DNA from 3 places in the Abyssisolibacter fermentans genome. Region 1 is predicted to be linked to each of the others. Evidence: riboswitches for the same ligand, from Rfam matches in the RefSeq annotation. Region 1 holds a riboswitch; each other region holds the start of a gene.
What was found. A riboswitch is a leader RNA that binds a small molecule or an ion and turns the genes downstream of it on or off. The one in region 1 is predicted to bind thiamine pyrophosphate.

Region 1 (3,835 bases):
GTTTCAAAAGTTTTATATAAATCATGTATATCTAAAAAGCCTAAGGTATTTACATCTAAAAAGGCTTTCATTTCATTTATACACTTCTTGTATGACAACAGCTCTTCTTTGGTAGAAATATTTACTCCTAAATTGCAGGTGTAATCTATTTTAGGAGAGCTAATTAATAAATGCACTTCTTTTGCGCCTGCCTTTTTTAATGATCTTACAATAGCTTTGCTTGTAGTGCCTCTAACAATGGAATCATCTACAACTATAACTTTTTTATCTATGACAGCTTCTTTGATAATATTTAGTTTTATATTTAAATCTTTTTGTCTTTTAAGCTGAGTTGGTTTTATAAATGTTCTACCAACATAATTATTTTTTGTGAATCCTAATTTATAGGTAATACCTGATGCATGGGCATATCCTATAGCTGAAGGTACTCCAGAATCTGGAACACCTATTACAACATCAGCTTCAATATGATATTTACTAGCAAGACATTTACCTAAATTTTCTCTTACTTCATATAAATTTTTATTGTTTAACATACTATCAGTTCTTGAGAAATAGATGTATTCAAATGCACATAATGCTGGATTTTTATGTGCATAATTTATAGATTGTATATCATTATTATCAATTATAACTATTTCACCAGCTTTTATTTCACGTATATAGTTTGCTCCTATAACATTAAAGGTACAGGTTTCAGAAGAGAGTATGTAGCTAGAATTAAGTTTACCTAAAAAAAGAGGTCTTATTCCATATGGATCTCTTATACCAACAAGTTTATCATTAATTAGCATAACTATTGCAAATGCACCTTTTAGTCTTTTAACAGATTCTATTATTCTATTTTTTAAATTAAGTTGTTTATTGCATTTAAATAAATTAAGAATTACTTCAGTATCACTAGTAGTATTAAATTTTATGCCATTATCCATTAGTTTCTTTTTCAATTGTTGACTATTATATATATTACCATTATGAGCAATGGACAATGTATTTTCATCAGAACTTATGGGTTGAGCATTATCAATCACATTATCTCCAAAAGTAGTATATCTTACGTGAGATATACATGAGGTACCTTTTAAAGAAAGATCATTAATTTTATTAAATAAGTCATTTGTGTTTCCAATAGATTTGTAGTTTTTTATGGTGCCATAAGAACTAATTGAAACACCTGCACTGTCTTCACCTCTATGCTGAAGAGACATCATAGCAGTATAGATTAATGACCTAAAATTAACGGCAGCTGTGGAATAAATACCTATTACTCCGCATTCTTCTTTTAGCTTAGTTAGTTTTATCATATTAACGGCTCCAATCATATGTCATAAATAAAGAAAAAATTGAAAAGCTAGAGGAAGGGGTACTATTAGAATTGTACTTAAAATAGAAAAAGCACAAATCCAGTACAGGATTTATGCTTAATAATCATTAATAAATATATTTTGCTTTCCTACGCTGGTATTATCCAGATCAGGTTAAGGGTCAAAGAATTAAAAGGTTCTTTATCTCAGCTGGCCTATCCAACCCCCCTAGCTCTCAAATATTTAGTTTTTATCGTGCATTTAAATAATAACATATAAAAATCTTGAAATCAATCTATAATTTTAAATTATATGCTAAATGTTAACTAAATCTAAAAATGATTCGGGTTTTATTAAATTACTATTGCGGCATATCTGTAGAAGAAAAATAACAAAGTTGCAGGGCAGTATTACTATTTTTAAATCAAACGAATGGTTTTAAAATAGTAATTAACAATTTATAAATCATTTAATAATATATATTATAAGTAATTTTACATTCAATTTTTATGTTAACAGTAGATGGCAGGTGATTGTTTTGACAAATTTTTTAATTACAGGTGGTGCTGGTTTTATTGGTAGTAATTTCATACGTTACTTTCTAAATAAATATAAAAATTATAAGATTATAAATTTAGATAATCTTACTTATGCAGGTAATGTTAACAATTTAATAAATATTGAAGATAATTATAGATATAAATTTATTAAAGGTTCTATTAATGATATAAATCTTGTAAAAAAAATATTGGAAACAGGAGTTAATTGTATTATAAATTTTGCAGCTGAATCTCATGTTGATAGAAGTATTAATAATTCACAAATTTTTGTAAAAACAAATATTTTGGGTACACAGGTGCTGTTAAATGAAGCTAAAAATTATAATGTAGATAAATTTATTCAAATTTCAACTGATGAAGTCTATGGATCATTAGGAGAAAAAGGTTTATTTACGGAAAAATCACCAGTAAATCCAAGCAGTCCATATTCAGCTAGTAAGGCTAGTGCTGATTTTTTAGCTCTATCATATTATAAAAGTTTTGGTTTACCAGCAGTTATAACAAGATGTACTAATAATTATGGTCCCTATCAATTTCCTGAAAAATTGATTCCATTAATGATTATTAAGGCAATAAATAATGAGTATCTACCTGTGTATGGCAATGGGGAAAATATTAGAGATTGGATTCATGTGGTAGATCATTGTAGAGCTGTTGATGCTGTTATACATCATGGTAAAGTAGGAGAGATATATAATATAGGAGCAATTAATGAGAAAAGTAATTTAGAAGTAGTAAAGTTTATATTAAATATATTAAAAAAATCTTATAGTCTAATAAATTTTATTGAAGATAGACCTGGACACGATATAAGGTATGCTATAGATAATAAAAAAATAGTTAAACATCTAGGGTGGAGCCCCAAATATGAATTTGAAAAAGGTTTGAAAGATACTGTAGATTGGTATGTTGAAAATAAGCATTGGTGGGAAATAGCATATAGAAAACTGTACATGAAACAGAATAATTCAAGTAGATGACAGGTTAAAGAATCAATACATTAATTTACAATTCTTGATTTACTGTATATAGAGAGGAGAGGTAATAAAATGAAAGCTCTAATACTTTGTGGTGGAATTGGTTCTAGGTTATTTCCTATAACATTTTCATTACCAAAACAATTAATACCATTAGTAAATAAGCCTTTGCTATTTTATATAATAGATTCTTTAATAAAAGCTGATATAAATGAAATAGGGATATTAGTCAATGATAATATGGAACTGTTTAAAGAAAGTTTGAAGAAATATGAAACTGAAAAAATAAAACTTGAATATATAAAACAAGAAAAGCCCATTGGTCTAGCAAACGCAGTATCATCATCTAGGGAGTTTATAAAAGATGATGATTTTATAATGATTTTAGGAGATAATCTTTATGATTTAGATATTAAATTGCTTATAAATGAGTTCAAATTAAATAATAGTAATTGTAATCTTTTGTTAAAGCAAGTGGATAATCCTATGAGATTTGGTGTAGCTAAAACAAACAATGATTATGTAGTAGATGTTGTTGAAAAACCAAAGATACCAACTTCAAACTTAGCTATTACAGGAATTTATATTTTTGATAAAAATATTTTTGCTGCATGTGAAAACATTAAACCTTCATGGAGAGGAGAATATGAAATCACTGATGCAATAAGATGGCTTATTCAAAAAGGTTATAAAGTAACGTATAAAATGCATGAAGGTTTTTGGAAAGATTTAGGCAATCCTCAAGATGTTATTTATGGAAATCAGTATCTAATGAAGGGAATAATGCATTATATAAATGGTGAAATTGACGCTAAAAGTGAAATTTCTGGTAATATAATAATAGGTGAAAATTCTAGAATAATAAACAGCTTTATTAAAGGTCCTGTAATAATTGGTAATAATACTATAATAAAAAACTCATATATAGGTCCTTATTCATCTATTTGTAATAATGTTAATATAATAAATTCAAAGTTAAAAAACAGCATTATTT
Region 2 (3,835 bases), on a different contig from region 1:
ATAATAACTTCAATATTTGGAGGACCATTTTTCCTTTATCTATTAAGAAAATCAAAAAATAGTATATAGAAAGGTTGAAAATTTATGATTAGTGCTATGGATATACAAAATATATCATTTAAATATTCTAACAATACTATATTAAAAAATATAAGTTTTTCGGTTGATAAGGGAGATTTTTTAGGAATATTAGGACCAAATGGATGTGGGAAGACTACTTTATTAAAAAATTTATGTAATCTATTAAAGCCATATGATGGTAAAATATTTCTTGGGAAAGAAGAAATCGGTAAAATAAGCTGTAAAAGTTTAGCTAAAAGGATGGCAGTAGTCCATCAATTTGATGTAATTAGCTTTGACTTTACTGTTCATGATATTGTATTGATGGGTAGAATGCCATATCAAAAAAGATATTCATCAGAAATAAAAAGAGATTATGATGTGGTAGAAGAATGCATGAAAAAAACTGAAACATGGAAGTTTAGAGATAAAAAAATACTTCAAATAAGTGGTGGAGAAAGGCAAAGAGTTATGTTAGCAAGAGCTTTAGCTCAAGAGCCAGAAATATTGTTATTAGATGAGCCTATTTCTCATTTAGATATAAAACACCAAATTAATTTGTTGAATTTATGTAAGAAATTAAATTTAGAAAATAATTTAACTATTATAGTTACTATACATGATATTAATTTAGCAGCAAAATATTGTGATAATATTATTTTAATGCAAGATGGTAAAATACAGGCATATGATAAACCAGAAAGGGTTTTGACAGAGAAAAACATTAAAAAAATATATGACATAGGAGTAGAGCTCATAAAGAATAAAGAACAAAATATGACATATATTATACCTAAAATTAATTGATATAGAAGGGTGTTTCAAATGTTTTTGAAACACCCATATTTTTAATAGTTTTGCTTATAGAAATTTACATTTATAATATAAATTATTTGAAGCTTTTATAATATCTTCGTTACCTAGTATTGCAGAAATAACTGCAACTCCATTTATCTTGGTATTATTTAATAGTTCTATATTATTTTCGTTGATGCCGCCTATAGCTACAATTGGTATATCAACAGAATTTCTAATATTAGTCAATATATCTATGTTTAGATTTTTTGCATCGCCTTTGGAATTAGTTGGGAAAATTGCTCCAACACCTATATAGTCAGCCCCTTGAATTTTAGCTTTTTGAGCTTGTTCAATATTTGATACAGAGACACCTAGTATTTTATCTTTACCTAGTAATTTTCTAGCTTCAATAGCTGGAAGGTCACTTTGTCCTATATGTAGACCTGCTGCATCAACAGCAAGAGCTATATCTAATCTATCATTTATTATAAGTGGGACATTATAATAATCTGTTAATTCTTTTAGTGCTAAAGCTGTTTGATAAAAATCTCTAGTAGAAATATTTTTTTCTCTAAGTTGAACTACAGAAACACCTCCGATTATTGCATCTCTTACGCATTCTACCAAATTTCTATCACCAATAATGTTACTATCAGTAACTAAATAGAGTTTATAATTAACTTTATTTATAGAGTTCAATATTACCACCCCTTAATATATTTTCATTCATATTTGAAATTCCATCAAAGATTTTTACTTTAAAAGATCCGATACCATCACTTTCTTTTAAGCTTTTAAAAGCATATTCTCCAGCTAAACTCATAGATAAAATACCTGATGTAGCTGCCAAAAGATAATCATCTGTAACACCACAAAATGCACCTATGAGTGATGCTGTCATACAACCAGTTCCAGTAACATCAGATAACATGGGATGACCATTTTTGATTATCATTGTGTTTCTGCCATCACTCACTACATCTTCTTTACCAGAAATAACAATTACATTCTTATATTTATTTGCAAGGTTTTTGGCAATGGTTTCTTTGTTATTATCGTTATCAATAGAGTCTACACCTTTCATCTTAGTTTCCAAACCGCTTATTGCTTTTATCTCTCCTAAATTTCCTTTAATAACGGATATGTAAAGTTCATTTAATAGTTTTTGTACAGAGTTAGTTCTAAAAGTTGTGGCGCCAGCACCTACTGGATCTAAAACAATTGGAACATTCAATTTGTTTGCAATTTTACCTACCAATAGCATATTATTTATAGATTCTTTTGTGGAAGTCCCTATGTTTAGTACCAATGCAGATGACATGCTTAATAATTCCTCTGCTTCAGAAACTTCAAAACTCATAATTGGAGAAGCTCCTATTGCTAAGGTCATATTAGCACAATCATTAATAGTAACAAAATTTGTTAAGTGAAGTACAAGTGGCTTTTTAGTATTAATATTTTTTAGTAAATCAGAACATGCTTTAAGATAATTAGTATTCATATTTTTCCTCCTAATAATATTGTACAAAAATTGTAGCGTATAATGTGAAACCTTACTCAATCTTTGTAGGAGTGAGCTACATACATAAATTACAGATTTTCATCCCGACTCAAAATCAATATTCGGTTTCTCTATAAAAAGCATAAGACCTGATTAAAGGACTCATGCTTTTTTATACCAAATAGCTCTCCTACGCTGGCATTACCCAGATCAGGTTAAGGGTCAAAGACTTTGTTGGGTCTTTTTCTCAGCCAGCCTTTCTAGCTCCCCTAGTTATTGAAACCTAGATTATTCAAAGTTATATGAATAATCAGGGTAATTATTTAATTGTCATACATATGTTAACACAATAAAGCAAAGAAAACAATAAGCAGAATTATACAGTAAAATATTCGAAATTGTATGAATAATTAGGGCTTATTATTATAAAAAAATATATATAGTTAATAAAAATTAATAAATTCGACAAATTTATTTAAGTGTTGAAGCCTTGAAATATGGGCTTTATATTGTATGTGGGAATATTTAATAGTATTATTGAAGGAAAAATATACAATAGTAGAGAATAATGTAATAATAATATTGTGGGGTGATTCAATGGGATTTAATGAAATAAGACTTAACCATACAAATATATCTAGTGTAATGAGTACATCGTTTTTAAAGATATATAGTAACAATACTTCCAATGTTATGAATAAATTTGTAGATGACGATATAAATATTGCAGTAATTGTAGAAAAAGCTAACAATAAAGATATACCTAAAGCTGTATTGACATCAAAGGATATTCTTAGGCTAACCCTAAAAAATATAGAATTAACAGAATATGTAGAAAATTGGAAAAAATCTAATAATTTTTTTTGTTGTGTTAGTTGTAGACGAGAAATAGGTGATGTAATAAACACTATCTCAAAATTTAATCCAGAATATGTTCTAGTGTATGAAGATAAAGAGGTAATAGGTATATTAACTCAGAAACAAATACAAAGGTTGTATGATGAAAGCCTTATGTATACTTGCACACTTCTAAATAAAATTGTAGATGTTGTAAATGATGCTGTATGTGTAGTAGATACAGATAGTATTGTTCGTTATTGGAATGCAAGTGCAGAAATAATGCACAATATAAAAAAAGTAGATATTATTAATAAACCCATATATGAAGTGTTCCCTAATGCTTTATTACCTAGAGTAATAAAAGAAGAAAAAACATTTGAAAATATATATAATGAATCTAGAGAAAATTGTTTCAATATAATAAGTGCTAGACCATTATATAAAGATGGAAAACTAATAGGTGGTATTAGCTGTGATAGAGATATAACAGAAATAACAAAAACATCAAGATTATTAAATCAAACTCAAAGTGATTTAGAAGCTTTAAAAGAAGAATTTGATAATATAAATAAGGACAAGATGACTTTTGATAAGATAGTCGGTAATGATGTTAATTTTAGAGAAAAAGTTAGATTT
Region 3 (3,835 bases), on a different contig from region 1:
GCTGAATAATGGTTTATTGTTTAAAAAAAGACTTATTATAATTACTTTTTTGTAATAAAAATACATTCATTAACTCATAGATAGACTATAAAAACAAATTTATTAAGAAATTGTAATAATTATTAAATTTAATTAAATATATGAAATTAATGAAATATATATTATTTTGTTGAAAAATTGTCAAGTTTATCTAATGCAATTATTTGAAAAATACAAGCATTGTAACTGAGAAAATCTCAATACCTAATAAAACTCAAAAAAAATTACTAAAAATTTCTTTAACCTTGATTATTCATATATCTTTAAATAGTGTACTGTATAATTCTGAATTAGAAGATTTCAGTAGATTGGAAGAGCATACGAAGTTGATATGTCAAAAATTTAATGATACTTTATAACCAAAAGGCTCTAGTAGAATATTTGAATTTTATGAAAATCTGGGATTAACATTATTGGTATTTATTATCTCTATTTTAATAGCAATACTTGTAATTATTATAGATGATGTGTTAATAAGGTGTGTATTAAGCTAGATGGAAGATGGAGATTTGACAATTAACATCAAATCTAAATTTAAGTTCTCTAATTAAATAAAATAAGGGTATACATTTATCATATACCCCTAAAATAACATCTAATATAAAAAACCGCTATGCAGTTGCCCTAGCTTTAATTTGATTCATAGCAGAACCAACAGCAGGAATAATTAAAATAAGTATTGTTAAAAACACTTCACCAGCTATGTAAGAAATATTATATGCAAATGAATATGGAACTGTGTCAAAGCCTACCTCTTTAGCATAGCTTGCGAAAAAAACAATTCCAGTTATAAAATGAAAGAAAAATCTTCCCCCAGCACCTAGCACTAAACCTTTTAAAAGACCATTAGATGAATTTTTAAAAACACCAGCTAAACCAAGTGCACCAAAAGCTAGTGGATAATCTAGTAATAATTGTATTGGGTGAACTACCCATCCTCCAATAGCTAATTGAAAGAACCCATACGCTACACCACAAATAATACCTTTTGTAACACCAAACCAATAGCCAATAAGTACAATAAACAACATACTAAACGGCGTAATAGAACCTCCTTGTGGGAGTTTTACCAGTTTAATTTGTGATAAAACCATTGCAATAGCTATTGCCATTGAACAATAAACCAATTCTTTTGTTTTCATCTTATTTGATTTACCTCCAATAGCTAAAACAACAATTAGTAATATTACAGCAATTAAAGCTATTAATATTTGTCCTACTGTTGAAGCTATTATATCCTGTAATTGCCCACTATTAAGTGCTTCTTGAAATTGTTTGAACATAAAAAAATCCTCCTTTTTTAACCCAGGAAGATTATTGACTGAAAATATACCTTTATAACAACGGAAGCAATTACGTAGTAATTGCAATACACCGTTTCAACACACAAGATTGCACACCGCCTATTTGTTAGGTCTAATCGATATCCGAGCTACCTATATAATGTGGGGGGGCATCTTGCGCCTTGTTATAATCATGCAATGCTTCCCTACAACGGCATTATCCGTATCAGGTTATAAGGGTCAGTTAAAAACTATCTCAGCCAAATGGCTCCCCTAGCTTAATATATTATTTCATACATAATGTACACCTTTTTTTTTTATTTGTCAAGTATCGAAAAATATTGTTATTGTCATTTCCCAATCCACATACTAATGAGTTAACATAATTAAAATTATTAAATCAAATATTTAATCTATGCTTATATCAAGTAAAACAGGGCAATGATCACTCCCCATGACATCGAAATGAATAACGGCATCCTTCATTAAATCCTTTAACTTCTCTGATACGATAAAATAATCTATCCTCCAGCCCGTATTTTTTTCTCTTGCCTTACGCATATAGGACCACCATGAATAAGCACCTTTTTTATCTGGATAAAAATATCTAAAGCTGTCAATAAAACCAACTTCAAGTAGCTTTGATAGTTTATTTCTCTCTTCATCTGTAAATCCAGCATTCCTACGATTTGTCTTAGGACTTTTTAAATCAATCTCATTATGTGCTACGTTTAAATCTCCACATAGAATCACAGGTTTACAGTTATCTAATTTTTTAAGATAATCTTTAAAATCATCCTCCCATAACTGCCTGTATTCAAGCCTTAATAGTTCTCTTTTTGAATTAGGAGTATATACATTTACTAAATAAAAATCACTAAATTCTAAAGTTATAACTCGTCCCTCTTTGTCGTGCTCTTCTTTTCCCATTCCATATGAAACTGAAATAGGTTTTTCTTTTGTAAATATTGCAGTACCAGAGTAGCCTTTTTTGACAGCATAATTCCAATATTGATGATAATCCGTTAATTCTAAATCTATTTGCCCTTCTTGAAGTTTTGTTTCTTGTATGCAAAAAATATCTGCATTCACTTTATTAAAATAATCTAAAAATCCTTTTTTAATGCAAGCTCTAAGACCATTTACGTTCCATGATATTAATTTCATATTTACCTCCAAAATTGTATAACATTAAATTATTAATTCTATAAACAGCTATATTTAGTCCAAATTACTTCGAATTTATTATATAACACTTAGTCAAAATTATATAGTACACACACTGATTTTGAAAACTATTAAACTTTTATTAGCTCATTCGAAGAATGAGCTTCATTGATTAAAAGTATTTATTTATAATTTGGGTTAAATATTATTAATAATATTAAGAGGTTAACAAGATAAGTTACATCAAGCAAGCCTATTAATGTATTATAATAGGCTTATATATTAATAATACCTTAGTTATCCATATATGTCTGAATAATGATGAGTTCTTACACGTTTATATCCTAATAAACATAAATAGAGTGCTATAGATACTAATATAATTGTTGCACCTGAAGGTATATTAAAAATGTATGATAAATAAAGACCTAAGTAACATAAAAAGACACCTATAAAAATTGAAAAAATCATCATACTTTTTAAATTTTTTGTGAATAGTTTTGCAATAGCTGGTGGAATTGTAAGTAATGCAATGACTAATATAATTCCTACTACTTTAATCATTAAAACAATGCTAATTGCAATAATTATCATCAAAAAAATCTCTAAGTTTAGAATATTTATACCCATTACTCTTAGATGCTCTTCATCAAAAAGATAAGCCTTCCAATATGTAAACATACTACTAATAATAAATAAAATAAAAAAACTTAAAACAATCAAAATTTTAACGTACAGTTTAGACACTGTTAAAATATCGCCAAACAAATATGACGTCATATCAGGAGGATATCCTTGTGTCAGATTAATAAATAAAATTCCAAGTGACATACCCCCTGCCCAAAACATATTTATAAGGGTGTCACTTTTAGTATTAGATAAACGCTTTATCCCTATAATTCCCAAAGCTGATAGTATGGAAAAAATAATCCCGGGAATGATTGGTTCTATTCCTAGCAAATATCCAAAACCTATACCTCCAAAAGATGAATGTGCAATCCCTCCAGACATATTCACTAATCTCTTTTCAACAATGATTGTACCGACAATGCCACATATTATACTAGAAAAAAGCGCAGCTAATATAGCGTTCTGTATGAACTGATACTTAAAAATAACTCCTATCATAAACGAATACTCCCTTCAGTATAGATATCTTTCAATAAGCTTTTTTTATAGTTTTTGTCATTAACACCTATTGGAAAAGAATATAATTTACTCAACGCATTTTTATTTCCATTATTACTATTTTCATAATACTTAAGGGTTCTATCTATAAAAGCAAAACAATCACAATAAGAAAAAATATCTGTCATACTATGAGTTACCATAATAATGGTCTTATC

Region 2: linked by a shared signal. The riboswitch ahead of thiM (hydroxyethylthiazole kinase) and the one ahead of purF (amidophosphoribosyltransferase) in region 1 are both predicted to bind thiamine pyrophosphate.
Region 3: linked by a shared signal. The riboswitch ahead of thiT (energy-coupled thiamine transporter ThiT) and the one ahead of purF (amidophosphoribosyltransferase) in region 1 are both predicted to bind thiamine pyrophosphate.

What each region holds. Positions count from the first base shown of each region.
Region 1 is NZ_LOHE01000037.1:156,910-160,744, forward strand. It holds gene purF (amidophosphoribosyltransferase) at 1-1,304, opposite strand, end outside; TPP riboswitch at 1,434-1,544, opposite strand; gene rfbB (dTDP-glucose 4,6-dehydratase) at 1,843-2,844, shown strand; gene AYC61_RS04355 (glucose-1-phosphate thymidylyltransferase) at 2,914-3,835, shown strand, end outside.
Region 2 is NZ_LOHE01000024.1:22,134-25,968, reverse strand. It holds gene AYC61_RS01325 (FecCD family ABC transporter permease) at 1-69, shown strand, start outside; gene AYC61_RS01320 (heme ABC transporter ATP-binding protein) at 85-867, shown strand; gene thiE (thiamine phosphate synthase) at 922-1,548, opposite strand; gene thiM (hydroxyethylthiazole kinase) at 1,541-2,359, opposite strand; TPP riboswitch at 2,530-2,640, opposite strand; gene AYC61_RS01305 (sigma 54-interacting transcriptional regulator) at 2,873-3,835, shown strand, end outside.
Region 3 is NZ_LOHE01000051.1:50,814-54,648, forward strand. It holds gene thiT (energy-coupled thiamine transporter ThiT) at 651-1,322, opposite strand; TPP riboswitch at 1,509-1,607, opposite strand; gene AYC61_RS08370 (exodeoxyribonuclease III) at 1,731-2,489, opposite strand; gene AYC61_RS08375 (metal ABC transporter permease) at 2,787-3,617, opposite strand; gene AYC61_RS08380 (metal ABC transporter ATP-binding protein) at 3,614-3,835, opposite strand, start outside.